3 regions of the Arthrobacter sp. 01N442 genome follow, and region 3 is predicted to be linked to each of the others. Evidence: riboswitches for the same ligand, from Rfam matches in the RefSeq annotation. Region 3 holds a riboswitch; each other region holds the start of a gene.
What was found. A riboswitch is a leader RNA that binds a small molecule or an ion and turns the genes downstream of it on or off. The one in region 3 is predicted to bind S-adenosylmethionine.
Positions count from the first base shown of each region.

Region 1: linked by a shared signal. The riboswitch ahead of metX (homoserine O-acetyltransferase MetX) and the one ahead of AC1DNC_RS07675 (DUF1737 domain-containing protein) in region 3 are both predicted to bind S-adenosylmethionine.
Region 2: linked by a shared signal. The riboswitch ahead of AC1DNC_RS14195 (aminotransferase class V-fold PLP-dependent enzyme) and the one ahead of AC1DNC_RS07675 (DUF1737 domain-containing protein) in region 3 are both predicted to bind S-adenosylmethionine.

Region 1 covers NZ_JBFTRD010000003.1:101,004-111,018, forward strand. The annotation lists gene AC1DNC_RS06210 (LysM peptidoglycan-binding domain-containing protein) at 1-599, opposite strand, end outside; gene AC1DNC_RS06215 (RNA polymerase sigma factor) at 596-1,120, opposite strand; gene AC1DNC_RS06220 (DUF2306 domain-containing protein) at 1,204-1,686, shown strand; gene AC1DNC_RS06225 (TetR/AcrR family transcriptional regulator) at 1,771-2,373, opposite strand; gene AC1DNC_RS06230 (alpha/beta fold hydrolase) at 2,486-3,346, opposite strand; gene AC1DNC_RS06235 (NADP-dependent oxidoreductase) at 3,395-4,390, opposite strand; gene AC1DNC_RS06240 (MFS transporter) at 4,627-6,009, opposite strand; gene metX (homoserine O-acetyltransferase MetX) at 6,181-7,338, opposite strand; SAM riboswitch class IV at 7,350-7,465, opposite strand; gene AC1DNC_RS06250 (bifunctional o-acetylhomoserine/o-acetylserine sulfhydrylase) at 7,525-8,841, opposite strand; SAM riboswitch class IV at 8,904-9,019, opposite strand; gene AC1DNC_RS06255 (VOC family protein) at 9,240-9,878, shown strand; gene AC1DNC_RS06260 (isopenicillin N synthase family dioxygenase) at 9,975-10,015, opposite strand, start outside.
Region 2 covers NZ_JBFTRD010000006.1:263,422-273,436, forward strand. The annotation lists gene AC1DNC_RS14175 (MFS transporter) at 1-931, shown strand, start outside; gene AC1DNC_RS14180 (metal-dependent transcriptional regulator) at 928-1,638, opposite strand; gene AC1DNC_RS14185 (Nramp family divalent metal transporter) at 1,649-2,941, opposite strand; gene AC1DNC_RS14190 (class I SAM-dependent methyltransferase) at 3,040-3,798, opposite strand; gene AC1DNC_RS14195 (aminotransferase class V-fold PLP-dependent enzyme) at 3,870-5,291, opposite strand; SAM riboswitch class IV at 5,326-5,439, opposite strand; gene hisN (histidinol-phosphatase) at 5,529-6,341, opposite strand; gene rsgA (ribosome small subunit-dependent GTPase A) at 6,411-7,526, opposite strand; gene aroA (3-phosphoshikimate 1-carboxyvinyltransferase) at 7,510-8,913, opposite strand; gene AC1DNC_RS14215 (DoxX family protein) at 8,921-9,469, opposite strand; gene AC1DNC_RS14220 (sigma-70 family RNA polymerase sigma factor) at 9,774-10,015, shown strand, end outside.
Region 3 covers NZ_JBFTRD010000004.1:73,350-83,364, reverse strand. The annotation lists gene pabB (aminodeoxychorismate synthase component I) at 1-1,150, shown strand, start outside; gene cls (cardiolipin synthase) at 1,179-2,654, opposite strand; gene AC1DNC_RS07685 (aminodeoxychorismate lyase) at 2,748-3,710, shown strand; gene AC1DNC_RS07680 (hypothetical protein) at 3,719-4,480, opposite strand; SAM riboswitch class IV at 4,661-4,775, shown strand; gene AC1DNC_RS07675 (DUF1737 domain-containing protein) at 4,790-5,107, shown strand; gene AC1DNC_RS07670 (rhodanese-like domain-containing protein) at 5,104-5,541, shown strand; gene AC1DNC_RS07665 (O-succinylhomoserine sulfhydrylase) at 5,538-6,746, shown strand; gene AC1DNC_RS07660 (glutamate--cysteine ligase 2) at 6,743-7,957, opposite strand; gene AC1DNC_RS07655 (UDP-N-acetylglucosamine 1-carboxyvinyltransferase) at 8,023-9,546, opposite strand; gene AC1DNC_RS07650 (energy-coupling factor transporter transmembrane component T family protein) at 9,676-10,015, opposite strand, start outside.

The DNA of each region.
Region 1 (10,015 bases), on a different contig from region 3:
TAGCTCGTGGGTATGCCGTTTCCGTCGACGGTGGCTGTCCCCTTCGCGCCCATGATCGGACCCGGAGCCGGGATCAGGCGAAGCTTCGTCCCTGCTGCCAGCGGCGCCCCGGGCTCGAGGCCATTGAATTCGGCGAGTTTCGCCTCGGGGATGCCGAAGGCTTCAGCCACTGCTGCAGACGTTTCACCGGAGACGGTGGTGTAGTAATCCACGTTCCCAAACGAATCCGTCACAATAGGCCCCGCAAGGGAAGACTTCCCGGAGCCGGCCGGTGACGCCGTCGTGCTGGCCCCTGCGATAGTCGGAGCCGCCGCCGTGTTGTCCGGCGCCGGCGAGATACCTGCGGCAACGATTACGCAGGCGGCGACCGCCGCGGCCGCAAGTCCGGCGGCGGCGATGCGGCCCCAGTGACGTTGTGCCGGCGCGCGGCGGAAATCGTGGTGGAAGTCTTCGACAGATCCGCCCACGGCGATGTGAGTGACCTCGGAGTTCACAAATGACAGCGAACGCTGGCGGCTGCGGATCAGCTCGTCCTCGGTGATCGTGAGTGCGGGATCGGCGGCTGATAGCAGCTCGGCGGCAGCTTGGTCCTGTCTCATTCTGTTACTCCTTCCGGCACTGCCTGTTTCTGGAGTATCCGCCCTAGTTCCTTGCGGGCCCTGTGCAGTCGCATGCGCACGGCAGTCGCCGAGGTGTTGAGGAGCTGGGAGACTTCGACGGCGGTCAGTCCGTCCCAGTACGTCAGCAGTAACACTTCCCGCTCTTTCGGGGCCAAGGAGTCGATGCCATCCCGGACATCGGATCCCTCCGCGGGGGTTTCATGGAGGCGTTCCAACCGCAAAGCGCCGATGAGCCCGGCAGACCGGGAGACGGACCTGTCATGGTTTCGGAGCACGTTCTTCGCCACGCCGAAAAGGACGACTGTCGAGAGGTCGTCGCCGTGACCAGACTTCTCCCACACGATCCGGAAAACCTCAGCGGACAGGTCCTCCGCGGTGGCGGCGCCGTCCGTCCTGCGCCGGAAATAGCGGTAGATGCGGTCGTGGGTCGATTCGTGAGCTGCCAGGAACCGACTTTCCCTCTCCAGATCCACGCGTTCCCCCATTGTTTGCAAGCTCATGCCCTGTTAATGTCCGGCAGCCTCCAAACTGTAACGGGAATTTCGAAAAACTTTGTGAGGCATGGTCCGCTAGGCTCCGGGCTATGCCTTCCTCCTGGACCGTTCTGATCTCAATTCACGCAATCGCCGCCAGCTACTCCTTGGTTTTCGGAGCCGTCAACCTGATTCGCCGGACCAAAGGCGGCAGCGTTCACCGGGCCGTGGGCCGGATCTGGGCTGTTGCCATGTATGTCGTGGTGCTGACCTCGTTCGGAATCAGAACTATCGACGGAGGGTTCAATTGGCTCCACGCACTCTCGGTGCTGACGTTTTGCACGCTGACAGCTGGACTGTGGGCAATCTGGAAGAGAAATGTCCGGGCCCACCGCAGTTTTATGACCGGCAGCTACTTCGGCCTGATCGGGGCCTTTGTAGGGGTTCTGGCAGTGCCCTCGCGCCGCATTCCCCAGCTCGCTATCCATGAGCTCCCGCTTCTGGGGTTGTTAGTCCTGGTCCTGCTGGGCACGGCTGCACTCACTGTCATTGGGGCCGCACAACTCCGCAAGACGAAGATACCCATTAGCTAGAACGCCGAACGCCAGGAGGTGCTCACCGGCTGGCGCCGGCACGCTGGGTGGTGAGGCGACGGCCCGTTGGCGGGAGGCCTTCAGTCAGGCAGGAAGAATGACACGAAGCTGGGCTCGGATCTCCGTGAGGAGATCCTCAATGCTCTTGGCAACGTTGCCAGTAATTGCCAGGGCGATGAACATGATCGCGGAAACAACGTGGGCCAGGGTCGCCGCCGCGTCCGGCGCGAGTCCGTTGCGTCGCTGGAGGACCCCGGCGATCGCCTTCTCGGTTTCGATCGTGTAGCCGAGGGCGTCGCGGTGGTGTGGTTCTTCGGGGTCGCCAAAGACAATTTCACGGAGGTACGTTCGACCGTTGTCGACCTGGGCTCGGTTGCACTCCACCACCGGACGCAGGATCGCCATCACAGCCTCGAGCGTGTCGGTGGCCTGATCGGCGGCGGCGGTTCCGCGGACGAGCGCGTCGGCGTATGCCGAGTTCTGCACGAGCAGGAGCAGCTCGCTTTTGGTTTTGGCGTAAAGGAAAAGGGTTCCGGTCCCGATATCCGCTTTGTCGGCAATCTGCTGGGTTGTAACGTCGTCGACGCCGAACTCGGTGAAGAGTTCACGGGCGGCGACGGTGATGCGTTCGAGCTTGTCCTTCTTGTTGCGCTCGCGCCGTCCGGGCCGCGGGGAAGCAGTGGGCATGATGCGTCCTTCGGGAATATAGTCTGACTGCGCTCAGCTCTGAGTATATTCACTGCCGGTTGCACGGGACCTTCGGTGACCGGCCCGGCAGCGGCCGGCGGCCGGCAAAATGTCATCGGCCCAGGAACTCGACCACGGTGGGTGCGAACGTCGAGTGGAACTGGAAGATCCCCCCATGGCCGGAGTCCGGGTAGATGACCAGCTGTGAACCGGCGATCCGCTCGTGCAGGTCAACGGAGAGAACCGAGGGGACCATACGGTCGTTATCGCCGTTGGCGATGAGCGTCGGCTGTGTGATGACCGACAGATCCGAGGGCCGTGAGCGGCCGTATTTCTGGATGGCTTTGAGCTGGGCACCGAACGCTCGGGTGCTGATCGCTTTGTCACGGTCGATTGTCCGCTCTTGGAGACGCGCGATGAACGCTTTTGCGGCGCGCTTGCCGGTGGTGTTGCGGTTGAAGAAAAGGAATTCCTTCGGGTCCGACCGGGTAAGGGCTGCCCGCAGAATGTCGTAGTAGGTGGTGCCCACGACCTTGTCCATATCCTTCCCACCGCGGGGACCCGTTCCGGTCAGAACGAGCTTGCGGACAAGTTGAGGGTGTTTGACCACAAGATCCTGGGCGATCATGCCGCCCATGGAGAAGGAGAAGATATCGATCTTCTCGTATCCGAGGGCAGTGATGAACGTGAACGCGTCGTCGGCGGCTTCCTCGATGGTGCCCGGCACCTTGCCAGAGGAGGCGCCAACTCCGGCCTGGTCGAACGCGATGACGTGGCGGTTCGTCGCGACCGGCTCGATGATGGCTGGGTCCCAGTTGTCCAGGGTGGCTGCGAGGTGCACGAAGAACACGACGGGGACGCCTCCCTTGGGCCCCAGTTCCCGGTAGGCGAAGGTGGTGCCCGCGGCGGTGATGGTCTTTGTGGGCGCCTTGGCGTACGAGGTGACGACGGGTTCGTTTTCCGGGATAGTCATGATGTTTCTCCAATGGTTGGGGTACGCTGCCAGGGACGAAGCCCGGGATCAGGGGTTGCCGATGACGGTCTTGCCGCGGATGCCGCCCTGATCCATACTGCGGAGCGCCTCGACGGTCTGGTCGAAGGGGAAGACGCGCCCCACGACTGGGCTGAGCACGCCGCGCTCCACCAGCTCGGTAATCCGGCCGAGCTGTTCGCCGTCGGCGCGCATGAAGAGGAATTCGTAGCTGACGCCGAGCCTCTTCGCCTGTGCGCGGACCTTGCGGCTCAGCACGGCGACGGCGAGGCGCAGCACCGGGTTCAGCCCGGCGTCGCGGGCGAACCGGGGGTCCGGCGGGCCGGAGATGCCGATGGCCTTGCCGCCCGGCGTGAGGACCCTCAGCGACTTCTCCAGGTTCTCCCCACCCAGGCTATCCAGCACCAGGTCGAAGCCGCTGAGCCGCTCCTCGAAGTCCTCCGCCCGGTAATCGATGACGATGTCCGCTCCCAGCGCGCGCACGAAGTCGGCGTTCCCCCGGCTAGCAGTGGTCGCCACGGTCGCTCCCAGGTGTTTGGCGAGTTGGATCGCGATGGATCCGACACCGCCGGCGCCGGCATGGATGAGGACCTTCTGGCCCGGCTGGACGCGGCCCCTCTCGACTAACGCCTGCCAGGCGGTGAGGGCCACGAGCGGCAGCGATCCGGCCTCCTCAATGCTGACCGTAGAGGGAGCCAGGGACAGGTCCGCGTCGGCCACGGCGACGAGTTCTGCGAAGGTGCCGATGCGGTCCGTGTGCGGCCGCCCGTAGACGACGTCGCCCGGCGCGAACCGGCGCACGTCCGAACCGACCCGGACCACCGTTCCCGCGACGTCGTTGCCGAGGATCAGAGGCAACGTGTACGGCAGGATCTGCTTGAACTCTCCGGCACGGATCTTCTCGTCCAGCATGTTGACGCCGGCCGCCTGCATCCGGATGAGGACGTCCCGGGAGCCAACGGCGGGCTCGGGTGCCTCGATTTCCTGCACCGGGCCCCTGTAGTTGCTGACGGCGAACGCTTTCATGTCTGATCCCTTGCTTTCCGCGAAGCCCGGCAGAGCTATTTACCGAGCACTCTCAATAATGAGTGCACTCAGTTATCTTGTCAAGGCTGCCCGTTGAGGCTCACGGGGCCCCTCCCGCGACGCACCGGACCCCAACGGCAGCAGCCCCCGTCTCCGCAGTGCGGGGACGGGGGCTGCTGTTGTTAGTGACGCGTGCAGTTGCCTGCTAGCTAACGGTGCTGGTTACCGCTTGGCTGTTACCGCTTGCCTGCGGCAAGGAGGTCGGCCGTGCCCTGGGCGTCGGCGGCGTCGACGTCGTGCAGGGAGATGCCGCGGGTTTCCTTCAGGAAGTACACCGCCACCATCGTGACAACGCAGGCGATGAGCAGGTAGATGGCCACCGGGACGGAGGACTTGTACTGGCTCAGTAGCGCGACAGCGATGATCGGGGCGAGCGAACCGGCCACGATCGAGGTCACCTGGTAGCCGAGCGAGACACCGGAGTAGCGCATCCGGGTCGGGAACATCTCGGCCATGATGGCGGGCTGCCCGGCGTACATCAGTGCATGGAAGAGCAGGCCGATGATGACCGCGGCGAGGATGACAAAATCGTTGCCGGTGTCCATCATCGGGAAGGCGAAGAAGCCCCAGGTCGCACCCAGGACGGCGCCGGCCATGTAGACCGGCCGGCGGCCGAGACGGTCGGAGAGCCGGCCCACCATCGGAACCACGGAGAAGTGGATGGCGTGCGCCACGAGCAGCAGGAGCAGGATCTTGGCGGTGTCGGCGTGAACAACCGTCTTGAGGTAGGTGATGGAGAAGGTGACCACGAGGTAGTAGAGGATGTTCTCCGCGAAGCGCAGGCCCATGGCGGTGAAGACGCCGCGGGGGTAGCGGCGAAAGACCTCGGCGACGCCGTAGCTCTTGTTTTCCGTGACGACTTCTTTTTGTGCCTCCAGGAAGATCGGGGCGTCCTGGACCTTGGTGCGGATGTAGTAGCCGACGACGACGATCACGGCGGAGAGCCAGAAGGCGACGCGCCAGCCCCAGCCGAGGAAGTCCGCGGAGGACAGCGTGGAGGAAAGGACGAACAGCACGGCAGTGGCGAGGAGGTTGCCCAGCGGAACCGCCGACTGCGGCCAGCTGGCCCAGAAGCCGCGGGACTTGCTGGGGCTGTGCTCGGCAACGAGGAGCACGGCGCCGCCCCATTCGCCGCCGACGGCGAAGCCCTGGGCGAAGCGCAGGAAGACCAGCAGGGCCGGCGCCCAGTAGCCGATCTGCTGGAAGCTCGGGAGGCAGCCCATCAGGAAGGTCGAGACGCCGACCAGGATGATGCTCAGCTGCAGCAGCTGCTTGCGGCCGAATTTGTCACCGAAGTGGCCGAAGACGATGCCACCGATGGGGCGGGCCACGAAGCCCACTGCGTAGGTCAGGAACGCAGCAAGAATGCCGTCCAGCTCCGTGCCCGAGTTGGGGAAGAACATCTTGCCAAAGACCAGGGTGGCGGCGGAGGCGTAGAGGAAGAACTCGTACCACTCCACCACCGTGCCGGCCATGGAGGCCGTTACTACCTTCTTCAGCCCGGACGTCTTGACGTCCGGCTCCTCTGCGCGCCTTACGGCGGCGTTTTCCGTGCTCATGCGAACTCCTTCGGTGTCCCCTTCGACACCCCGTGGATTATTAGGCTGACTGTGCGTGTGTGAGTTGGAACACACGGCGTCATTCTCCACGAGTATGGACGTCGTTCACGGCAGGCTCAACGACTAATAGCGCAGAGGGTGTCTGCAAAAATGCACACCCGGCGGCCGCTGCTAGGCGAAGAAGTCACCCCGGAGCTGATCACTGAGCTGGCCGATTTCGGTCAGGAAGCCGTCGTGGCCGATCGGCGCCTCGATCACGTGCACCGGGACCTCCCCCGGCAGGGCCCGGGCAAGTTCATGGGACTGGGCCGGAAAATACAAACGGTCCGAATCGACGGCCGCCACGAAGAACTCCGCGGTCGCAAGGGAAACGGCTTGCTCCAGGCTCCCCCGGCCGCGGCTGACGTCGTGGCTCATCAGCGCCTCGGTGATGGCGATGTAGCTGTTGGCGTCAAAGCGTCGCACCAGCTTGTTGCCCTGGTGGTCCAGATAGCTCTCGACCTGGTAGCGGCCCCGGCCGGCCAGCGACCCGGCTTCCAGCGGCGCCTCGGCCGCCTGGGCGTTCCGTCCAAAGCGGCCGTCCAGTTCCGCGGCGGAGCGGTAGGTGATGTGGGCGATCCGGCGCGCCAGGGCGAGGCCGGCGTCCGGCTCCGGGCCGCCGTAGTAGTCGCCGCCCTTGAAGTTCGGGTCCTGGCGGATCGCCAGTGTCTGGGCCTGGGCGAACGCGATCTGCTCGGCGGTGCTGCGCGCGCCGACGGAAATCACGGCACAGCGACGGACCCGCTCCGGGTAGCTGACTGCCCACTCCAGCGCTCGGGCTCCCCCGAGCGAGCCGCCCAGCACGGCATACCAGCTGCTGATTCCCAAGGCGTCGGCAAGCCTGGCTTCGGCCGCGGTGCTGTCCCGGAGCGTGACCAGCGGGAAGCGTGAGCCCCAGGGCCGGCCGTCCGGGGCCGGGGTCGAAGGCCCGGTGGACCCGTAGCAGCCGCCGAGGATGTTGATGGACACCACAAAGTACTTCTCGGTGTCCACCGGGGCGCCTGGACCGGCGAGCTGTTCCCACCAGCCCGGCTCCTCGCCGGCACCGCGGGTGACGTGGGTGTCACCGGTCAGGGCGTGCTCGATCAGCACCGCGTTGGAGGCATCGGCGTTGAGGGTCCCCCAGGTCTCGTAGGCGAGGGTGACCTCCGGCAGGACGGCGCCGGACTCAAGGGACAGGGAGCCGACCGGGAGGCACTGCAGCGTCCCGTCGGGAACGGCCGCCGTCGTGCGTTCGGCGCCGGAGGTTTTGTTTTCGGGTACACCCATGCGGGTGACAGCAATCGTCATGTGAGGACCTAACTTCGCGCTTGCCCGCCGTCAGCTGACCGGCAGGCCAGGTCTTCACCCGGGGCACCCCGCCGCAAAAGGAGGGTTGCCGGCCAGCAAGCCGGGGCTGTCACTGGCACTCATGACCTGGCTCGATTCTACGAAACACGGCGGCGCAAGCGCGAAGATTGTGACGGCTGTGTGACCTCAGCCGTTCTTGGCCGCCCGGAAGCCTGCGTCGAGGTCCGCGATGATGTCGTCGATGTGCTCGAGCCCCACCGACAGCCGGACCAGGCCGGGGTGTACGCCGGCTACCGCCTGCTGTTCCGGCGAAAGCTGGCTGTGGGTAGTCGACGCCGGGTGGATCACCAGCGAGCGCACGTCACCGATGTTCGCCACATGGGAGTGCAGCTCAAGGGCGTCAACGAAACGCTTGCCGGCTTCCGCTCCCCCGGCCAGGTTGAAGGAGACGACGGCGCCGGTGCCTTTCGGGCCGTACTTGCGGCCGCGCTCGTACCAGGGGCTGGACGGCAACCCGGCGTAGGCGACGGACTCGACGTCGTCCCTGGCCTCGAGCCATTCGGCCACGCGCTGGGCATTGGCGACATGCCGCTCCACCCGCAGGCTCAGCGTCTCGATGCCCTGGGCGATGAGGAAGGCGTTGAACGGGGAGACGGCCGAGCCGAGGTCGCGCAGCAGCTGGACCCGTGCCTTGAGGATAAAGGACAGGTTCGCGCCCAGCGCCCCGTCCGACCCCAGGTCCCGGGCGTAGACCAGTCCGTTGTAGCTGGGATCCGGGGTATTGAAGCCGGGGAAGCGCTCCGGGTCCTTGCCGAAGTCGAAGTTCCCGGAGTCGACGATCACGCCGGCGATCGCGGCACCGTGGCCGCCGAGGTACTTGGTGGCCGAGTGGACCACGATGTCAGCGCCCCACTCGAGCGGCCGGATCAGGTAGGGGGTGGAGAGGGTATTGTCCACGATCAGCGGCACCCCGGCCCGGTGGGCCACGTCCGCGACGCCTTCGATGTCCAGCACGTCCTGGCGGGGGTTGGATACCACCTCGCCAAAGAACAGCTTGGTGTTCGGCTGAACGGCCTCACGCCACTGTTTCAGGTTGTCCGGGTCTTCCACGAACGTCACGGAGATGCCGAACTTCTTCAAGGTGTGGGCCAGCAGGTTGTAGGTCCCGCCGTAGAGGCTGGGGCTGGCCACGACGTGGTCCCCGGCTTCGGCGATGTTGAGGATCGCGAAGGTTTCCGCGGCCTGGCCGGAACTTAGCAGGAGGGCCCCGAGGCCGCCTTCGAGGCTCGCGATCCGCTGTTCCACCGCATCCTGGGTGGGATTGCCGATCCGCGTGTAGATGGGGGCCAGTTCGGCGAGCGCGAAGCGGTTGGCGGCGCTTTCGGCGCTGGGAAAGACGAACGACGTCGTCTGGTAGATCGGCAGCGACCTCGCGCCGGTGGCGGAGTCCGGCTCCTGGCCGGCGTGGATCTGGCGGGTTTCAAAGGACCAGGCGTTAGACATTTGGTGTGCTCCTAGGACTGGGCACAGGCCGCACCGGGCCCCGTGGGACCGGAACGGCTCAGGCGCCGCGCTTGCCGCCCGGCGGACGCCGGAGGGCCAGGTCTTCACCCGGGGCACCCCACCGCGCAAGGAGGGTTGCCGGCCAGCAAGCCGGGGCTTGGTGCTGGCACTCATGACCTGGCTTCAGTCTAGGAAGCAGCCCCGGCGCCCGGATAGCTTTGTGACAAAAATGAAGGACCGTTGCACCGGCACCCCGGACGCCACCCCTGAAGGAGAGCCCGCCGGAAAGCGCGCCCGCGCGGCCGGCTGATCCGCCCGATCGCCGCGGACAATGACATCCCACCACGGTTAGGGCACCCTAAGCTGAGAGCTCCATCACAAAGTGCCAAGATGATGGCATGCGCATGGATCACGTCTCTTACGCCTGTGAACAGGATGGCTTGGCTGCCACCACCGAACGTATTGCGACCGCCCTCGGAGTCGAAGCCGTCAAGGGCGGAGTACACCCCCGGTTCGGGACCCGCAACATGATTATCCCGCTCGCCGGGCACAAATACCTCGAGGTCGTGGAGGTCCTGGACCACCCCGCCTCGGACAAGGCACCGTTCGGGCAGGCAGTCCGCGCCCGTTCGGCAGCCGGCGGCGGCTGGATGGGCTGGTGCGTCGAGGTTGACGACCTGGCACCCTTCGAGGAGCGGCTGGGCCGCTCGGCCGTGAACGGCAACCGCAAGTTCCCGGACGGCCGCGAACTGGTCTGGAAGCAGATCGGCATCCTGGGCCTGATCGCGGATCCGCAGGTCCCCTACATGCTGAAGTGGGAAGGCGACCCCGAGCTGCACCCGTCCAACGCCTACGCGAGCAGCGTGAAGATGTCTGCCCTCACGATCGCGGGCTCGGCCGAGCGTGTGACCGAGTGGCTGGGCGAACCCGTCGAGAAGCCGCTCGAGGATGTGGACGTGCACTGGCTGGCCCCGCACGGGACGCCGGGAATCATGTCCGTCACCTTCGAAACCGATTCCGGAGCCGTCACCATCTGACGCGTCTTCCCCGAAAAACTTCGGCCGCCAGCAGCGGGTGCCAATGATGCCACCCACCGCTGGCGGCCGAATTCGTTTCTGGGCCGGCCAGGCCGGTCAGTGCTTGAGCAGGTCCGGGTGGTGGACCTCGACGACGT
Region 2 (10,015 bases), on a different contig from region 3:
GGACGTGTTCACCTGGCGGGTCATTTTCTTCCTCAACATAGTTCCGGCGGTTGCCGTGTGGCCGGCCCTGCGCAAGCTCCGGGAGACGGACCTGGGGCGCGCGCCCGGTAGCACCATTGACGTCGCCGGAACCGTACTGGCGATCATCGGACTGGGCGGCATCGTCTATGCCTTCATCGAACGCGGGACCCTTGGCTGGGGCGCCCCGCAGGTCTGGCTGCCGTTGGTGCTCGGCGTCGCCGGTCTCACCGCCTTCCTGCTCCACGAACGGCGGACCCCGGCGCCGATGATGCCGCTGCGCCTCTTCGCCATCCGGAATTTCGGCTGGGGCAACATCGCCACCACCGTTATCTACGGCGCGCTGAACCTCGGCTTCTTCGTGCTGGGGCTCTTCCTGCAACAGGTCGCCGGCCTGGGCGCCACGGCCGCCGGCTTCGCCCTGCTGCCGTCCACCCTGATCCTGCTCCTGCTTTCAGCCAAAATCGGGGCACTCTCGGGCCGGTTCGGCCCGCGCTGGTTCATGACCGCCGGGCCGTTGCTCTGCGCGGCGGGTTTCCTCATGCTGATGGGCATCGGACTGCCGCTGGATTATTTCGCGCAGGTCTTCCCCGGGTTGGTGGTCTTCGGCGTCGGTTTGGCCGTGACCGTGGCGCCGCTGACTTCGGCCATCCTGGGAGCCGTGGATCCGGAGGAAGCCGGCATCGGATCGGCCGTGAACAACGCGGTCGCCCGTATCGCGGGCCTGGTGGCCATCGCCTTTGCCGGCCTCATCACCGGGCCGGTGATTACGACGTCGGGCCTGCACGGCACAGCGGCGGTCACCGCGGGACTCTTCATCGCGGGCGCCTTGGCGTCCGCCGTCGGGATCCGGAATCCGCCGCCGGGGCAGGGTCAGGGGCAGAGCCAGGACGCGGGCGGCCGGGCGGACTAGGGGGCGACGCTGCAGCCGGAGTGGGCGGCGTCGCTGTGTACCCAGAGCGCGGAGGCCACCTCGTCGGCGAGGTCGACTTCGCGCAGCGCCGTTCCCGCGCCGATACGGACCACGAGCGGGCCGCCGAACGGCTTCCGGCCGAGCACCTCGACGTCGGCGTCCAGGTCGATCTGCTCCGCAGCGAGGTAGCGAAGCAGCTCCGGGTTCTCGTCGCTGATCCGGGTGATCCGGCCGGTGTGGCCGTCGTCGAGCTCGCTCATCCGGTACGCCGGCGGCATCAGGACCGAACCGTCTGCGGCCGGAATGGGGTCCCCGTGCGGGTCGCGGACCGGGTTGCCCAGCTTGGCGGACATCCGCTCAATGAACGTGTCGGAGACGGCGTGTTCCAGCAGTTCGGCCTCGTCATGGACCTCGTCCCAGCGGTAGCCAAGCTCCTGGACAAGGAAGGTCTCGATCAGCCGGTGCCGCCGGACCATGGAGAGGGCCAGCCGCACGCCGTCCGCGGTCAAGGTGACGGCGCTGTACGGCTTGTGGTCCACCAGGCCCTGGTCCTTGAGCTTGCGGACCATCTCGGAGACCGAGGAGTTCGCGACGCCGAGGCGCTGGGCCAGCTGCGTGGAGGTGATGGGCTTGTCCTGCCACTCCGTGAAGGAGTAGATGACCTTGACGTAGTCCTCGATCGAGGAGGAGGGCGGACTGGTCTTCACAGCCCCAAGCCTACCGTCCGGCGGCACCGGTGAAGGTGAGCCACAGCAGGACCAGGTTCAGCGCCACCACCAGGACCACGCTGACCACGGCGGCGACGCGCAGGGTCAGGCCGTCCGCGAACTGGCCCATCAGGGTCTTGCTGCTGGTCAGTACCACCAGGGGGACCAGCACGAAGGGAATGCCGAAGCTGAGCACCACCTGGCTGAGCACCAGTCCCCAGGTGGGGTCGAAGCCGACGGCGAGCAGCACGACGGCGGGAACCAGGGTGAGTACCCGGCGCGTCATCAGCGGAATCCGGATCTTGAGCAGGCCCTGCATGATGGTGCCGCCGGCGTAGCAGCCCACCGAGGTGGAGGCCAGGCCGGAGGCGAGCAGTCCGACGGCGAAGACCACACCCACCACCGGACCGAGGTTGGCCGTGATGGCGGCGTGCGCGCCTTCGATCGTGTCCGTTCCCCCTTCGCCGCCCAGCGTGGACGCGGCCAGCAGCAGCATTCCGATGTTGACGATGCCGGCGACGGCCAGCGCCGCGACGACGTCCCAGCGCGTGGCCTTGACCAGCCGTGCAATGGCGTGCGGTGGGACGTGGAGATGGGGATTGGGCCGGTGCCGGTCACGGGAGAGCGCCGAGTGGACGTAGATGGCGTGCGGCATCACGGTGGCGCCGAGCATGCTCGCGGCCAGCAGCACGGTGTCCGGGCCCTGGAATCCTGGAACCAGGCCGGCTACGACGCCGCCCGGGTCAGGCGGACTGATGAACAGCCCGGCCAGGAACCCGACGGTGATGATGCCCAGCAGGAACATGATGACGAACTCGAACGGACGCTGCTGGTTCCGGCTCTGCACCGCGAGCAGGGCCATCGAAATGCCGCCGACAATGACGGCGCCGAGGGGGAGGGGCAGGCCAAAGAGCAGGTACAGGGCCACCGCGCCGCCCACCACTTCGGCCAGGTCCGTCGCCGCGGCCACGATTTCGGCCTGCACCCAGAAAGCGCGGCGCCAGGCGGGCCTGAGCCGCTCGCCGAGGATCTCCGGGAGGCTCTTGCCCGTGACGATGCCGAGTTTCGCGGACTGGTACTGGACCAGCACGGCCATCCCGTTGGCGGCAACAAGCACCCAGACGAGCAGGTAACCGTATTGGGCGCCGGCCGTGAGGTTCGCGGCGACGTTGCCGGGGTCCACGTAGGCAATAGCGGCCACGAACGCGGGGCCGAGCAGGCCGAGGAGGGCCCGGCGGCTACCCCGGATCCTGCGGGCAGGCGGGTGCCCTGCGGGCTGGGGTTCGTGTCCGGTTGTTTCCAGCACTGCGGGCTCCCAAGAAGTTCCTGAGTGCCTACACGCAAAAGTTAGGCACACCGAAATCATAGGCGTCGCGGCGGCGACGGTGCAACGCGGAAACCTCAGGCTTTGGTGGCGCGCCAGCTTTGCGTCAGGTAGGGCAGCGCCACCATCTCATCCTGGCCGTGCGCGAGGTGTTCGTGCAGGTACCAGTCGAGGTTGCCGAGCACCTTGGCACGGGTGGACTCGCCGGCCCGCAGGTAGTAGCTGCGGGACTTGGCCAGTTCCATGATGTCCCTGGTGGTCACCGGGTCCTCCCAGCGGGTGAGATGGCTCTGCAGCCCGGTGAATTCGGGACCCAGCGGCGGCCTGAAGTGGGGCTTGTGGACGTCCCCGGCGTGCATGATCCGGGAGAGCCGGTGCACCCAGGGCACGGAGGTGTCCAATTGGTTCCAGACCAGGCCAAGCACGCCGTGCGGGCGCAGGATCCGGGCCACTTCGGTGCTGGCCAGCAGCGGATCGCACCAATGCCAGGCCTGCGCCACCGTGACCAGGTCGAAGGCCTCCGCCGGCAGGCCTGTGTGTTCGGCGGTGCCCTCGACGGCGGTGACGCCCGGCAGGGCCCGGCGCAGCTGCTCGAGCATGTCCAGGGACGGATCCACGGCCACGGTCCGGAGCCCGCGCTCGACCAGCAGGGCCGTGAACTTGCCGGTGCCTGCGCCCAAGTCGGCGGCGTCGCTTGCCCCGGCGGGGATCAGCCAGTCGGCGGAGTCCGCCGGATAGCCGGGCCGTACCCGGTCGTAGTGCTCGCCGCCGTCCTGGAAGCTCTGTCCGAGCTCCTGCCGCCGGTGGTGGTGGAGTTTGGGGCCGCCGCGTGCCACGTGCGATCTCCTTCGGCAGCTTTTGGTAAGTACCATCCGAATTTACCGCACGGGGCTGGACCCCGGAGCCCCTAGTCGGCGGTGCAGGGGGCGGCACCGGCAGTGCCAGGCGTGTTGGGCGCCCAGTGCGGGTAGCTGCGGGTGTCGTTGGCCGGCACCCACCGTCCGGCGTCCACGACATAGTCCCAGCCGAGGCCGTTGTGCCGCAGCTCCCGTATTCCGGCGAGCAGCCGCTCGGCATCCTCAAGCCGCGACCCGAGGCCGAAGCTGGCGCGGAGCGAGCCGGCGGGCAGGCCCAGCCGCTTCAGCAGCGGGTGCGCGCAAAACCGCCCGTCGCGCAGGCCGACGCCGTGCTCGGCGGAGAGGTAGGCCGCGACCAGTCCGGCGTCGTAACCGGCAACCGAGAAATTGACGACGCCGATCGTCCCGGGGCCGGTCGCCAGGGCGGTGTCCTCGAAGATGTGGTGGACGCTCACGCCGTCGATCAGCTGCAGCCCCTCGACCAGGTAGGAGCGGATGGCGTCCTCGTGGGCGTGCCACTGCTGCTCGTCGAGCGCCTCGATGACCTGGCTGGCGCGGGCCAGCGCGGCCGCACCCAGGACATTGGGGGAGCCGCCCTCGTGGCGGGCTGGGCCCGTGGTCCAGCTGACGGAGTCGAGCCGCGCGTCCCGTACGGCGCCGCCGCCGGCCAGATGCGGGGTGCCGGCGTCCAGCCAGTCCGGCCGTCCCACCAGCACGCCGGCGCCGAACGGGGCGTAGAGCTTGTGGCCGGAGAAAGCGAGGTAGTCGACGTCGTCCGCGGCGATGTCGATCCGGCGGTGCGGGGCGAGCTGGGCCGCGTCGACGGCGATCCGGGCACCGAATTCGTGTGCCAGGGCGGCCAGTTCGCGGATCGGCAGGATTTCGCCGGTGACGTTGGAGGCGCCGGTCACGGCGAGCAGGCTGACGCCGCCAAGGGCGAGTTCCGCCCGCAGCCGCTCCACGGTGCCGCGCAGGGTGGGGGCCGCCACGACGCTGCGGTGCGGGACGTTCTGCCAGGGCAACAGGTTGGCGTGATGCTCGATGTCGAGGTAGAGCACCTCGCCGGTGTGCCGGCCGCCGTCGGCCGGCAAACAGCCGGCCAGCAGGTTCAGCGAGTCGGTGGTGTTCCGGGTGAAGATCACGGAGTCGTCCGGCCGGCCGCCGACGAAGTCGCGGACGATGTTCCGGGCGTTTTCGTACACTGAGGTGCTCAGCTGGGAGGCGTACCCGGCGCCGCGGTGCACGCTGGCGTAGTACGGCAGGATCTCGTTCAGGTAGGCGGACACCACGGACAGTGCCGGGGCCGAGGCTCCGTAGTCCAGGTTGGCGTAGCGGACCTGGCCGCCCTGGATCAGTGGGGCCTGGATTTCAGCGCCGGACACCGCGGACAGCGGCTGGCGGGCGGCGTCGATACGTGCGTCGCCAACGGCGGCGGGGGAGGGGCTGTGGCTGGGGATGGTGGCAGTCGTCATGGGACCTCGCTCGAAAAGGACCCCGCTCACAGGGGATCCGCGCTTGCCGGGTCCGCTCCGGACCGGCCAGGTCGTCACCCGGGGCACCCCGCCGCGAATGGAGGGTTGCCGGCCAGCAAACCGGGGTTTAGCGCTGGCACTCGTGACCTGCTTCGAGCCTAGGACATGGCCGGCCGCGCCGAAAAGGCAGGCCGGAATGTGAAGCGCAGTGTTACGGACTGCCGTGGGCGCGCCAGGCTACAGCAGGTCGTCGAGGCCGGGGTTGAGGCGCTTCAGGACTTCCGAATGCAGGATCGAGTTGGTGGCCAGGGCGTTGCCGCCGAAGGGGCCGTCCTCGCCCTCGAGCGAGGTGAAACGGCCCCCGGCCTCCGTCACAATCGGGACGAGCGCGGCCATGTCGTAGAGGTTGAGCTCCGGCTCGCAGGCGATGTCGACGGCGCCCTCGGCCACGAGGCAGTAGGACCAGAAGTCGCCGTAGGCACGGGTGCGCCAGACCTCCTCGGTAAGGCCGAGGAACTCGTCGAGGTTTCCGCGCTGCTTCCAGCCGCCGAGGCTGGAATAGGAGAGGGACGCATCCTCAAGCCGCGAGACGTTGGAGACCTTCAGCCGGGTGGCGGCGGCCAGTGAGCGGCCCATGTACGCGCCGGCGCCTTTAGCGGCCCACCAGCGCTTGCCCAGGGCAGGGGCGCTGACGACGCCGACCACAGGTTCGCCTTCGTCCACGAGGGCGATCAGGGTGGCCCAGACGGGGACGCCGCGGACGAAGTTCTTGGTGCCGTCGATCGGGTCGATGATCCACCGCCGCGAGCCGTGGCCGGAGCTGCCGAACTCTTCGCCGAGGACGGCGTCGCGCGGGCGGGAGCGGGAAAGCTGGCCGCGGATGGCCTCCTCGGCGGACTTGTCCGCGTCGGTGACGGGGGTGAGGTCCGGCTTCGTCTCGATCCGAAGGTCGAGCGCCTTGAAGCGGCTCATGGTCTGGGAATCTACGGAATCTGCCAGTACATGGGCAAGGCGCAGGTCATCGTTGTAGCTCGAAGCTGGTTGGCTCATGCTTCCAAACTACCGTCAAAACGCCCCGAGGACCGGGAGGCCACGTCGCAGCCTGCCTAGTGGGCGCTGCTAGGAGACGCTGCCGAGTTCCTTGGTTTCCTGCGCTTCCATCCGCGGATCCGTGCCGAGCAACCGGCGCAGGGAGGCAAGGCGCGCCGGTCCCGACGGGCCCGCGTGGCCGCCCTGCACCCACGCGTCCACTCCGCAGTTCACGGCGGTAGCGTCGTGCTTGCAGCCCCGTTCGCAGTCGTCGGTGCCCGGTGCCAGGTCCGGGAAGGAGCGCAGGATCCGGTCCGGGTCCACATGGGCCAGGCCGAAGGACCGGATGCCCGGGGTGTCGATAATCCAGCTGCCGGCCGGGGCATCGCTGACCTTCAACGCCAGCGCCGAGGAGGAGGTGTGGCGGCCCCGGCCGGTGACGGCGTTGACGCCGCCCGTGGCCCGTTCGGCCCCGGTGAGGGCGTTCACCATGGTGGATTTGCCGACGCCGGAGTGGCCCAGCATGACGGTAACTTTCCCGTCGAGGTGCTCTCGCAGCTGCGAGACCGCGGCCTTGTCCAACCGGGCGGACAGTCCGTCGTCGGAGCGGGCGTCGATGCCTGAGGCGGCCGAATCCGCCGTCTTGGAGATGATGACCGGGAAGTCGAGGTGCTGGTAGTTGGCCAGCAGCTCGGCGGGATCCTTGACGTCGGCCTTGGTGACCAGCAGCAGGGGCTCGATGCCGGCGTCGTAGGCGGCCACGAGGGCGCGGTCGATGAAACCGGTGCGCGGTTCCGGGTTTGCCGCGGCTACGACGACGACGAGCTGGTCGGCGTTGGCGACGACGGCGCGCTCGATCGGGTCCGTGTCGTCCGCGCTGCGGCGCAACAGCGTCCGGCGGTCCTGGATCTTGACCAGCCTGGCCAAGGTGTCGGGTTCGCCGCTGACGTCCCCGACGAGGGAGACGAAGTCCCCGGCAACCACGGGATTGCGTCGCAGCTCCCGGGCCCGGGCCGCGATGATCTTACGTTCGTCGGCTGTGCCCTCACCGACGACGGCGGTGTAACGGCCGCGGTCCACGGTGACGATCCGGCCGGTGACGGCGTCGTCGTAGCTGGGCCTGTCCTTGGTGCGGGGGCGGGAGCCCTTCTTGTTGGGGCGGATCCTGACGTCGGATTCGTCCCAGGAATCAGTGCTGCGTGCCACCGGCGGCGTCCTTGTCTGCGGGGCCTGTCCGGCCGAGCATGGCCGTCCACAATTGCGGGAAACCGGGCATGGTTTTGGCCGTGGTGTCGATGTCCTCGACCTGGACCCCGGGGACGGCAAGTCCCAGGATGGCACCGGCGGTGGCCATCCGGTGGTCCGCGTAGCTGCGCACGACGCCGCCGTGCAGCGTCGCCGGCCGAATGATGAGTCCGTCCTCGGTTTCTTCCGCGTCGCCGCCGAGGCGGTTGATTTCCGCAACGAGGGCGGCGAGCCGGTCCGTTTCATGGCCCCGGAGGTGGGCGATTCCGCTGAGCCGGGAGGGGCCGTCGGCCAGGGCACAGAGGGCTGCCACGGTGGGAGCGAGCTCGCTGGTGTCGTCGAAGTCGCCGCCCTTGATCTCCGGACCGCCGGTCACGGTCAGCGTGCCGCCCTCCAGCGTCACGGTGGCGCCCATGCTGGCGAGGATGCCGCGCCAGAGATCCCCCACCTGCGTGGTCCCGGCCGGCCAGTTGGGGATCCGTACGGTGCCACGGGTGGCAAGCGCCGCCGCGAGGAACGGCCCGGCGTTGGAGAGGTCCTGTTCGATCCGCTGGTCGAAGGCGCGGATGGGGCCGGGGGAGACCACCCAGTGGTTTGGCACCGAGTCATCGACCGCCACGCCGACGCCGCGCAGCGCGGCCACCGTCATGGTGATGTGGTCAAGGCTCGGCACCGGCCTGTTTGATCCGTCGCTGCTGCGGTGCTCCAAGTGGAGTCCCTCGGTGAAGCGGGCGCCGGCCAGCAGCAGGGCGGAGACAAATTGGGATGAGGCGCTGGCGTCAATGACGAGGTGGCCGCCGCGGACTTCGCCCGTGCCCTCGACGGAGAACGGCAACGACGATGCCGGTCCGCCGTCCGGCGCGCCGACTGCCACGCCGAGGCCGGTCAGGGCTTCGATAATGGTGCCCATCGGCCGTTTGCGGGCGTGCGGATCGCCGTCGAACACCGTCCGGCCGCGGTGCAGCGCGGCAACCGGCGGGACGAAGCGCATGACCGTGCCGGCGAGGCCGCAGTCGATCGCGGTGTCCGCGGCGGCAGCCTCGAGCGTGATGGGGGTGATGGCCAGGTCAGGGCCGTAGGCGCCGTCGCCGGGCACTTCGGTAATGGTGGCCCCCAACTGCCGCAGGGCCTCGATCATCAAGGCCGAGTCCCGCGAGTGCAGCGGGGCACGCAGCCTGGACGGGCCGTCCGCGAGGGCGGCCAGAACCAGATACCGGTTCGTCAGGGACTTGGACCCTGGAACCGTCACGGTCGCGTCGACGGGACGTTCCGCGAACGGCGCAGGCCAGTGCGAACCGCCGCCAGCCGGAAGGGAAGGGGCCGCTGCGGTGGGGGTGGTGCCAGTCATTGCCGTCTTAGGCTCCGACAGCGTGGTCGACGGCCTTGCGTACCGCCTTGTCAGCCTTCTTCAGCTTCTTGCCGGTGGTCTTCCGGGCGTCGGCCGCGAGGTGCGCGGTGGTCTTCCGGGCGTCGGCCGCGAGGTGCTCCGCGCGCCAGGCCAGGCTCGGCTTACCCGCGGTGTCCACGGCAGCCAGCAACACTCCACCGGTCAGCGAGACGTTCTTCAGCAGCTGCTTGCGCCGGGCGTCCCGGCCTTCTTTGGAGGAGATGTCCGCACTGCGCCATTCCACGAAACCATTGAGCGCCGAGATGACAGCGAGCACGGTGGCGGCGAGGCGGGCTGACTTACCCAGGGCCAGACACACGCCGGCACCCACCTGGGTGCCGCCGATCACGCGGGCCAAAACCTTCTCATCGGCCTGAAAGGGGAGGGACTCGGCAGCGCGGCGCAGCAGGGGAGACAGCTGGGTTGCCGTGTCATCCGCGTTCTTTAGCTTGTCCATGCCTGCGAGCACGAAACTGGAGGCGAGCATGGGACGGGCGAGAAAGCGGACAAAGGACATGAATTTCCTCCTGGATGGACGAACCGCGGACGCTATGCGGGAGAACCGGTTCTAGTCTTGCACTTTTGCGGAATATTTGCCCGTTGTGCGCGGTTGTGCAAGACAGAATCCAGCCGAAATGGGGGCGGGAAAACCAGCGCAGTAACGAGGTGCACGGCCGGTTGTTCGGCCTGTGCAGGAAGGCGGAGGTTTGATTCTGGTTAAAGAATCCGGGCTATTGGAAGAAACCGCTGCGGACCCATGGGCCGCGGCCCGGACGGGAGCCTTAAACGGCCGCCCGAAGGTGACAGTAGACTTGAAGGCAATGAGCACCATGGATCCGGCCGTTGCGGCCATGCACGAGGTTGCCGGAAACGACGACGCCAAGCCCTCCGAGGCAACCGCCGCCAGCAGCGCGGCGGTCACCACCCCGGTGGACGAGGCCGTTGCGGAACGGACAGCCGCAGAGACCGTAGCAGCGGACGGCACCGGCCAGCCGCTGGACACCGCGGCTGAGACTACGGACGAGCGCCGAGTGCGCTTCGAGCGCGACGCGATGCAGTACGT
Region 3 (10,015 bases):
TCCGGCGGGCTATCAATGCGAGTTCACCCTGGGCTGGCTCGGCTACCTCGGCTACGAGCTCAAGCGCGAGACGGGCGGCAGCGACGTCGGTGCCAGCTCCGCGGATGCCAGCCTGATCTTCGCCGGCCGCGCCGTTGTCCTGGACCACCGGGAGGGCGCGGCCTGGCTGCTCGCCCTCGACTCCCCCGACGCCGGCGACTGGCTGGCCACGGCGCGGGCGGCGGTGGCGGCGGCTTCCGCGGACCGGGAACCGGCCAGTACCGGTCCCGCCGCCGGTAACGGCACCGCCCTGGCGTTCAGCGCCCGGGACACCGAAGCTGCGTACAAGGCCAAGATCGGCAAGGCGCAACACGAGATCGCGGAGGGCAACAGCTACGAGGTCTGCCTCACGACGGCGCTGACGGCCACCGCGGCCGCCGGGGATTTCGAACCGTGGCAGGCGTACCTGGCGCTGCGCCGGCGCAACCCCGCACCGTTCGCGAGCTACCTGCGCTTGGACGACGTCACCGTCGCCAGCACCTCGCCGGAACGCTTCCTGCGGATAGACGCCGACGGGGCGATGCGGGCCGAACCGATCAAGGGCACCCGGAGCCGGGCCTCCGACGCCGCCCGGGACGAGCTGCTGCGCCGCGAGCTGGAATCCTCGCCGAAGGACCGGGCCGAGAACATCATGATCGTGGACCTGCTCCGCAACGACCTGAGCCACTTCGCGGTGCCCGGATCCGTGTCCGTCAGCAGGCTGTGTGCGATCGAAAGCTACGCCACCGTCCACCAGATGGTCAGCACCATCGATGCCCGCCTCCGGCCGGGCATGCCGCGGGCCGAAGCCGTGGCGGCCTGCTTTCCGGCCGGTTCCATGACCGGCGCCCCGAAGGTCAGCACCATGGCCATCCTGGACCGACTCGAGGGCGCGCCGCGGGGGGTCTACTCCGGAGCAATCGGCTACTTCTCGCTCAGCGGCGCCACCGATCTCGCGGTGGCGATCCGGACCCTGGTGGTGTCCCGCGGTGCGGATCAAGCCAGCGCCCTCACGCTCGGCGTCGGCGGCGCCATCACCGCCGATTCCTCGCCGCAGGAAGAGTACGAGGAGATTCGGACCAAAGCCTTCGGCGTGCTCTCGGCCCTCGGCGCGGAGTTCCCGCCGGGCTAGGCGGCACGCCGGGGCACCGGCGGCCGGGCTACTGCAGGGTGGAGGTGAGCCGGGCGACGTTGTCCACGTACTTGACGCCCACGGGCCGCTTCATCCAGTCCTCGAGCGTCAGTTCCCGCGAGATGCCCCGGTAGGTGTCCTCGACGGCGCTGATCCGCCGCACGATGTCCTCACCCAGGAGCATCACCGAGACCTCAAGGTTCAGCGAGAAGGAGCGCATGTCCATGTTGCTGGAGCCCAGCACGGCGACCTCGTTGTCGATCGTGAAGTGCTTGGCGTGCAGCACGAACGGGGCCTTGTAGAGGTAGATCCGCACCCCCGCCTCCAGCAGCGCCTCGTAGTACGACTGCTGGGCGTGGTGGACCAGGAACTGGTCGCCCTTTTCCGAGACGAAGAGCTCAACATCCACGCCGCGCTGCGCCGCCGTCGTCACCGCATACAGCAGCGAATCATCCGGGACGAAGTACGGGCTGCAGATCGAAATCTTGTGCTGCGCGGAGTAGATCAGGGTGTTGAAGAGGCGCAGGTTGTTCTCGGTGATGAAGCCGGGACCGCTGGGCACCACCTGGGCGGTGATGTTGCCGGGGTGCGCTTCCGGCCGGTGCGCCAGCTGGTGTTCCAGGGATTCGTCGGTCTCGCTGAGCCAGTCGGTGGCGAACACCACGTTGAGGGTGGTGACGATCGGCCCGCGCAGGCAGGCCATCAGCTCGACCCATTCCCGGCCGATCTTGCGGTGCCGCGGGTTGTTGTAGGAGGGCTCGATCAGGTTCTGCGAACCGGTGAAGGCGACTTCGCCGTCGATCACCATGATCTTGCGGTGGTTGCGAAGGTCCGGGCGGCGCCACTGGCCGTGCACCGGCCGCAGCGGGAGCATGGGCCGCCAGCGGATTTTGCTGGCCTTGAGCCGGGCGATGAGCTTGCTGTAGCCCTTGATCCGCAGGGTGCCCAGGTGGTCGAACAGGAGGCGGACCTCGACGCCGCGCTCGGCGGCCTCTTCCATCGCCGTGAGCAGGTCGTCCGTGACGTGGTCCGAACTCAGGATGTAGAACTCGGCGTTGATAAAGGACTCGGCTTCGCGCACGGCGGCCGCCATCGCCTTGATGGAGTCCGGGTAGCCGGGCAGGAGCTCCACGTGGTTGCCGTCCACCATCGGCAGCGAGCCGAGGGTCTTGTTCAGCTCCGCCGCGGAGGACACCCATTCCGGGCCGTCATAGTGGCTTTCGACCATGGCCAGCTCGGACGTGCCGGCCCGCACCCGGGTATTCACCGCGTCCTGCTGCGCACGGCGCTTGCGGGAGAGCCGGAAATTCCCGAAGAGCAGGAAGAGGACCAGGCCCACGGCCGGGACGAAGAAGATGATCAGGAGCCAAGCCATGGCGGTGGTCGGACGCCGGTTTCCGGGAATGATGCCGAGGGCAAGGACCCGGATCCCAAGATCGACGACGGTCAGGATCAGGATCACCCAGGACGGAAGCGAATCCGTCAGCGAAAATGGCCACAGCACAGGTGAACCCCTCAAGTTCCAGACCCGCGGAACAGTTCCGGAACGGGTAACCGTCAAATCCTATCCCGTCAACTCCCGCACTAAGCTGAAGGCATGACTACCCCCGCCTCTGATCCGGCCCGCGCAACGGTGCTGGTCTTCCTCGATCCCGCGTTTGAGAACGGCCGCGTCGCCGACTCGTCCAAGCCCCAGCTGATGGCCACCGATCAGGGCGCCACCCGCGGGGACGGCATTTTCGAGTCGTTGCTGGTGGTCGGGGGGCGTCCGCGCAAGCTGCAGGCCCACCTGAGCCGGCTGGCGGGCTCGGCGCGCGCGCTGGAGCTGGACATCCCGGCCGAGGACGCCTGGCGCCGCGCGATCGAGACCGCAGTCAGCGAATACCGCGGCGAGGCGGCCGAAGCCAGCGGCGACGGCGAAGCGGACGAAGTCGTGGTGAAGCTGCTCGCCAGCCGCGGCGTCGAGGGCGCCGCCACGCCGACGTGCTGGGTGCAGGCCTCACCTCCCCCGGAAGCCGGCCGCCGGCAACGCGAGACCGGCATCGACGTCCTCCTGCTGGACCGCGGCTACGACAGCGAGGTGGGCGAGCGCGCCCCGTGGCTGCTGCTGGGCGCCAAGACCCTGTCCTATGCGGTCAACATGGCGGCGCTCCGGTACGCCCACCACCAGGGCGCGGACGACGTCATCTTCACCTCCGCCGACGGCCGGGTCCTGGAGGGCCCGACGTCGACCGTGCTGCTGGCGCACCTGGAGACCAGCGACGACGGCGCGGGCGGAGTCCGCACCGTGCGCCGGCTGATCACCCCGCAGCTGGACAGCGGAATCCTTCCCGGCACCTCCCAGGGCGCCCTGTTCACCGCGGCCAAGGCCGCCGGGTGGGAGCTGGGCTACGGCCCGCTCGTCCCGGACGACCTATACGACGCCGACGCCGTCTGGCTCATCTCGAGCATCCGGCTCCTCGCGCCGGTGAACCACATCGACGGCAAGGAAATCGGCACCCCCGAACGGCGGCGGCAGCTCACGTCCGAGCTCAACGAACTGTTCGCCACGATCGAGTAGAGCGGGGCTTAGCCCCGGGCGCCGCTCAGGCTGACGGCGTCGTTGACCAGCCGGGTCAGCTCGGCCGCGGACGTCTTGGTGACATCCGGTCCGGTGGCGACAGCCGTGGCCGAGAACCCGCCGGTGACTCCCATGACCACCAAGGTGCTGATGGTCTCCTTGTTCGGCAGCGTCTGGACCATCAGGGTCGAATACGTCTTGTCCGCGTTGGTCTTCACGTCCAAGGGCACGGTCTTGTTCGTGACCTTCTGGCCCTGGACCTCGATGGTGAAGTCGGCGCACTCCTTGCTGACCTTGGCGGAACTCTCGAGGTTCTTGGCCAGGACTGCCGGATCCTTGACTGCCACAAGGGTCACTGCCGTGACGGCGCGCATCTTGGCCGACTGCGACCCACCGGCGGCGTAGGTGCTGCCCGCCGGGATCTGGGCGTTGCTGTCCGCCACCGCGGCACAGGCCTTCGGGGTGATTACCACCGAGGACATCATTTCCTTGGACGAGGCGATACCCTTCTCCAGCTCGGCCGCCGGGATTGCGGTCAGCCGCTTGTCCTGGCTGTCCCGAAGGCCGGCGACGATTCCAGCCAGCTCCGTCCTGGTGTACGTCCTTGCCTCGGGAGTCGGGGTCGGGCTCGGCGACTCGGTGGCGGACGCTGCCGCGCTCGGCGTTCCGGCGGGGGACGTCCCGGCCGGGGCGGTCGAACCGCCGCAGCCGGCGAGGGCGACGGCGGCAGACATCAAAAGCGCGATCGGCGCGAGGCGTCGCAGGTACATGTGGATCCCCAATTCATTGTGTGAGAGCGCGGATGGGCGCCGGCAGTTCCCCGGAGGCGCGTCAACGGTGACACTACGACATTGGACCGCTCCGGGAAAGGTGCCATGCCAGCGGGAGCGTGACTTAACATGACGACGCCGCCGTGGCGGCCGGCGTCGTCAGTGCTACGTTTTTGAATGAGTAATGAGACCCGGCGCCAAGCCCTGACTTGCCGGTCGGCAACCCTCCCTTTCGCGGCGGGGTGCCTCAGGTGAATACTCGGCATATCGACCATTCGAGCTGCAAGCGTGAAAGTAAGGAGATCCGTCATGCCCGACGCATCCGCATCCGCCGTGCCCGCCACAGCCCCCGCCCAGTCCCCCGCCGGCGGGGCGCCGGCCGAGGAAAAACTGGCCTACCGCCTGTTCACCGGACCCGACGACCGCAGCTTCTGTGAGCGTGTCTCCGCCGCCCTGGCGGAGGGCTACGTGCTGCACGGGAGCCCCTCCGCGACGTTCAACGGCAGTACCGTGATCGTGGCCCAGGCGCTCGTGCTGCCGGCCGCGATCGCGAGCGCCGACGCCGCGGTCGCCAACGCGGTGGACGAGCTGGACGGGGCGGAGTTCGCTGGCGAGGGCCACGCATGAGCTACGCCGGAGACCTGAGCCCGCAGGAAGCCTGGGCCAAGCTGGAGGCGGGCGCCGTCCTGGTGGACGTCCGCACCGAGGGGGAATGGGCGCAGATCGGTGTCCCGGCCACCGCGGCCGCCACCGAAAAGCGGCAGGATCCGCTGTTCGTCCAGTGGAGCCTGGCCGGCGGAGCCGCCAACCCGCAGTTCCTGGAGCAACTCCAGCGGCAACTGCGCGAACAACTGAAGCAACAGGCGAAGGGCACCGAGCTCGTCTTTCTGTGCCGTTCCGGCGCCCGCTCGGTCGCCGCCGCCAACGCCGCCACGGCGGCCGGCTTCACCGCCTACAACGTCCTGGAGGGCTTCGAGGGTGAACCCGGACCAACGGGCAGCCGGACCGTGAACGGCTGGAAGAACCGCGGCCTGCCCACCAACCAGGAAAGCACTAAGTGAGCTTCAATCCCGACGCCCAGGGCTGGAGCCCGGACACCCAGGCCGTCCGCGGCGGACTCGACCGGACCGGGTTCCAGGAGACCACCGAGCCGATTTTCCTGAACTCGGGCTTCGTCTACGAATCCGCCGCCGCAGCCGAGCGCGCCTTCACCGGCGAGGACGAGCGGTTCGTCTACTCCCGCTACGGCAACCCCTCGGTGGCAACGTTCCAGGAAAGGCTCCGGCTGCTGGAGGGGACCGAGGCGTGCTTTGCGACCGCGTCGGGCATGTCCGCCGTGTTCACCGCACTCGGCGCCTTGCTGGGGGCCGGCGACCGGGTGGTCGCGGCCCGCTCGCTCTTCGGCTCCTGTTTCGTCATCCTCAACGAAATCCTGCCGCGCTGGGGCGTGGAGACAGTCTTCGTGGATGGCCCGGACCTCGAGCAGTGGCGGTCCGCGCTGGCCGTTCCGACGACGGCCGTGTTCTTTGAGTCGCCGTCGAACCCCATGCAGGAAATTGTGGACATCGCCGCGGTGAGCGAACTGGCGCACGCCGCCGGTGCGACCGTGGTGGTGGACAACGTCTTCGCCACTCCCCTGCTGCAGCGCTGCGGGGAGCTCGGCGCGGACGTGATCGTGTACTCCGGCACGAAGCACATCGACGGCCAGGGCCGGGTCCTCGGCGGCGCGATCCTGGGTACCCGCGAATTCATCGAGGGCCCGGTCAAGCAGCTCATGCGCCACACCGGCCCGGCACTGTCCGCCTTCAACGCCTGGGTGCTGAGCAAGGGCCTGGAGACGATGGCCCTGCGGGTGAACCACTCCTCCGCCTCGGCGCTGCGGCTCGCCGAATGGCTGGAGGCCCAGCCCGCGGTCAACTGGGTCAAGTACCCGCTGCTGCCGTCCCACCCGCAATACGAACTGGCCGCCAAGCAGATGAAGGCCGGCGGCACTGTGCTGACGCTGGAGCTCTCGCCTTCGCCCGGCCGCTCGGCCAAGGAGGCTGCCTTCGCGCTGCTGGACGCGCTGCGGATCATCGACATTTCCAACAACCTCGGCGACTCAAAGTCCCTCATCACCCATCCGGCCACCACGACGCACCGCGCCATGGGCCCGGAGGGCCGGGCCGCGATCGGGCTGAGCGACGGGGTGGTGCGGCTGTCGGTGGGCCTGGAAGACGTCGAGGACCTGATCCGAGACCTCGGACAGGCACTCAAGCAGGTCTAGCTCCTGCGCACCGGCGAGAGCAGCGCGGCCTGCTCCGATGCTTCTTCGTCGTCCGCGCCGAGCATCGTGACCCGGACGGCATGGGCGACGACGGCGGCCAGGCCGGCGTCGTCGGTGGGCGTGTCCAGCCCCGGTGCGCAGAGCGCCTGACGCTGCAGCTGCGAGCCCGTGCCGTTGGCCAGCACCCGATCCACGCCCCGCCGCGCCAGCTCAAGCTCCCCCTGCTCCGCCAGGACGGGGGCGACGAAGTCGACAAGGGCATGGACCACCTCGCCGGCCGGAGCGGGCCGGAAGCTGCCGAAGTCGAGGAGTTTCCCGCGCAGCCCGCAGTTGCTGGCCTGCCACGCGGCCATCTTCAACAGCACGGTCGGCACCGGGACGGGATCCACGCCGTCGCGCCACTCCCGGCTGGCGGACTCCACCAGGGCCCGCACCAGGACGGCGATCAGCGCCGCGTCCTCCGCCCGCAGGCAGACATCCGCAACCCGGACCTCCACCGTGGGGTGGTGCCGGGCCAGCCGGGCATCGAAGTAGATCATCCCTTCGTCAAACAGCACGCCGCTCTCCAGCAGCCGCGTAACCACCCGCCGGTACACGGGAAGGCTCCCGAAAATCATGGAGGGCCCAGCGGCCGGCCAACGGTTCCAGGCCTGGGTGCGGTAGCTCTCGAAGCCGGTCTCCGTCCCGTTCCAGAACGGCGAGTTGGCACTGAGCGCGATCAACACCGCCAGTTTGTCCCGGATGCGGTCTAAGACGGCGACGCCCTCTTCCGGGGACTCGATGAAGGTGTGGACGTGGAATCCGCAGGTCAGCTGCTCCTGGACGGTGAGGCCGAACCGCTTCTGCATTGTGGCGTAGCGCGGGTTGGGCGTCGTGTGGGTGGCAGATTCCAGCGGCGAGGTGGCCAGGGCAGCCACCCGGGCCCCGTGCATCCGGGCCACCCGGCCCGCGAAGGCCCGGGACTGCCGGATCTGCTGCAGCAGCGCGCCGTGGTCCAGGCAGGGCACGGTCTGGGTCTCGATCTGCTCCAGCTTGAGTTCAAAGCTGAAGCCGGAATCGTCATGGTCCGGATCGGTAGCAGCGGGGCCGGCGGCGGCGGATGCTGCAGCGGCGGGTTTCAGCCCGCGCAGCAGTGCGTCGGCCAGTGCCAACGGAACCCCGGTCACGGGATCCACGATCAGCAGTTCCTCCTCCACGCCAAAGGTGCGCATGCAACCATTGTGCGTCAGCACCCGCCCCGGCGCGCTACCCCCAAACGGCGGGGTCGCCGGCGGAGTCAGTCCTGGAAGTACTCGATCTTGGCGCCGATGGTGTTGAGCCGCTCGGCCAGGTCCTCGTAGCCGCGTTCGATCACGTAGATGTTGCGCAGCTCGGAGACGCCCCGCGCGGCGAGCATGGCCAGCAGCAGGCAGGCCGCCGGGCGCAGGGCCGGCGGGCAGCCGACTTCCGCCGCACGCCATTTGGTGGGCCCATTGACGTAAATCCGGTGCGGGTCCAACAGCTGGACCTGGGCCCCCAGCCGGTTCAGCTCGGTCAGGTAGATGGCCCTGTTCTCGTAGACCCAGTCGTGGATCATCGTCTGGCCGTGGGCATTGGCGGCGATCACGGCGAAGAACGGCAGGTTGTCGATGTTCAGGCCAGGGAAGGGCATCGGGTGGATCTTGTCCTCCGGAGCCCGCAGCACCGAGGGCTGGGTGGTGACGTCCACCAGCCGGGTGCGGCCGTTGCGGGCGACGTACTCCGCCGATACCTCCAGCCGCTGTCCCAACTGTTCGAGCGTTGCCAGCTCGATCTCCATGAATTCGATCGGGACCCGGCGGATCGTCACCTCGGAGTTGGTCACGATGCCGGCGGTGATCAGGCTCATCGCCTCGATCGGATCCTCGGACGGGAAGTACTCGATGTCGACATTGATCGACGGGCGGCCGGCGATCTTCAGCGTCGTGGTGCCTACGCCGTCGATCTCCACGCCCAGGCCCTGCAGGTAGAAGCAGAGGTCCTGGACCATGTAGTTGGGGCTGGCGTTGCGGATCACGGTGGTGCCGCGGCGGTGGGCCGCGGCCATGATGGCGTTTTCGGTCACGGTGTCGCCGCGCTCGCTCAGCACGAAGGACCGGTCGTGGCCGTCCGCGGGCGGCGCCTGCACGCTGTAGAAGCCGGACTTTGCCTCCACACTGAGGTCGAACTGGCGCAGGGCCTGCATGTGCGGCTCCACGGTGCGGGTGCCCAGGTCGCAGCCGCCGGCGTAGGGCAGGCGGTATTCGGCGGACTCATCGAGCAGCGGGCCCAGCAGCATGATGACGCTGCGGGTGCGGCGGGCGGCCTCCACGTCCATCGAGTCGAGGTCCAGCACGGCGGGGCGGCGGATCTGCAGGTCGTTCGCGTTGAGCCAGGTGCACTCGACGCCGATGCTGGTCAGCACCTCCACGATCCGGTTAACTTCTTCGATCCGGGCCAGCCGGCGCAGGACGGTGGTGCCGCGGTTGATGAGGCTGGCGCAGAGCAGCGCTACGCCGGCGTTCTTGCTGCTGTTCACGTCCACGGCGCCGGAGAGCGTCCGTCCGCCTTCCACGCGCAGGTGGGTCATCTGCGGCCGGCCGACTTTGACGATCGCCCGGCCGAAAATGGATTCGAGCCGCTGGATCATCTTCAGGCTCAGGTTCTGCTTGCCCTGTTCCATCCGGGCGATGGCGCTTTGGCTGGTTCCCAGCTCGGCCGCGAGCCTGCCCTGGGTCCAGCCCTTTTCGCCGCGGGCGTCCCGCAGTACGGCGCCGACGTGTTCAGCAGTCTGTTGAGTCATATATCAATCAATATCACGGATGAGTTATCCGACGCCACGAAACCCCCTGCACTGCAGGCAAGCTCACAAAATATTCGTCTGGTGCGATATTTCTTCTAATGACGGGGTCGGAGGGCAGGGATCCGCCGGCTACTGCTGCCCGAGAAACACCATATTCCACGTCCCTGCAGCGAGGGCCGCGGCCACGGCAGCGCCGGAAATCAGCAGGCCGCCGAGGACCACCCATGCGTCCAGCCGGCTGAACGAGGCCGCCCGAGCCCAGGTCCGCTGCGCCCCGCCGAAGCCGCGCGCTTCCATGGTCACCGCGAGCCGGGAAGCGCGGCGGACCGCCTGGACCATCAGGCCGAAGCTTTGCCCCAGCGTAGCTTTCATCCGCTGCCAGGGATTACCGTGCGAGCCGACACCGCGGGCGCGCCGGGCCATGCCGATGGTCTGCCATTCCTCGGCCATGAGCCCCACCAGCCGCATC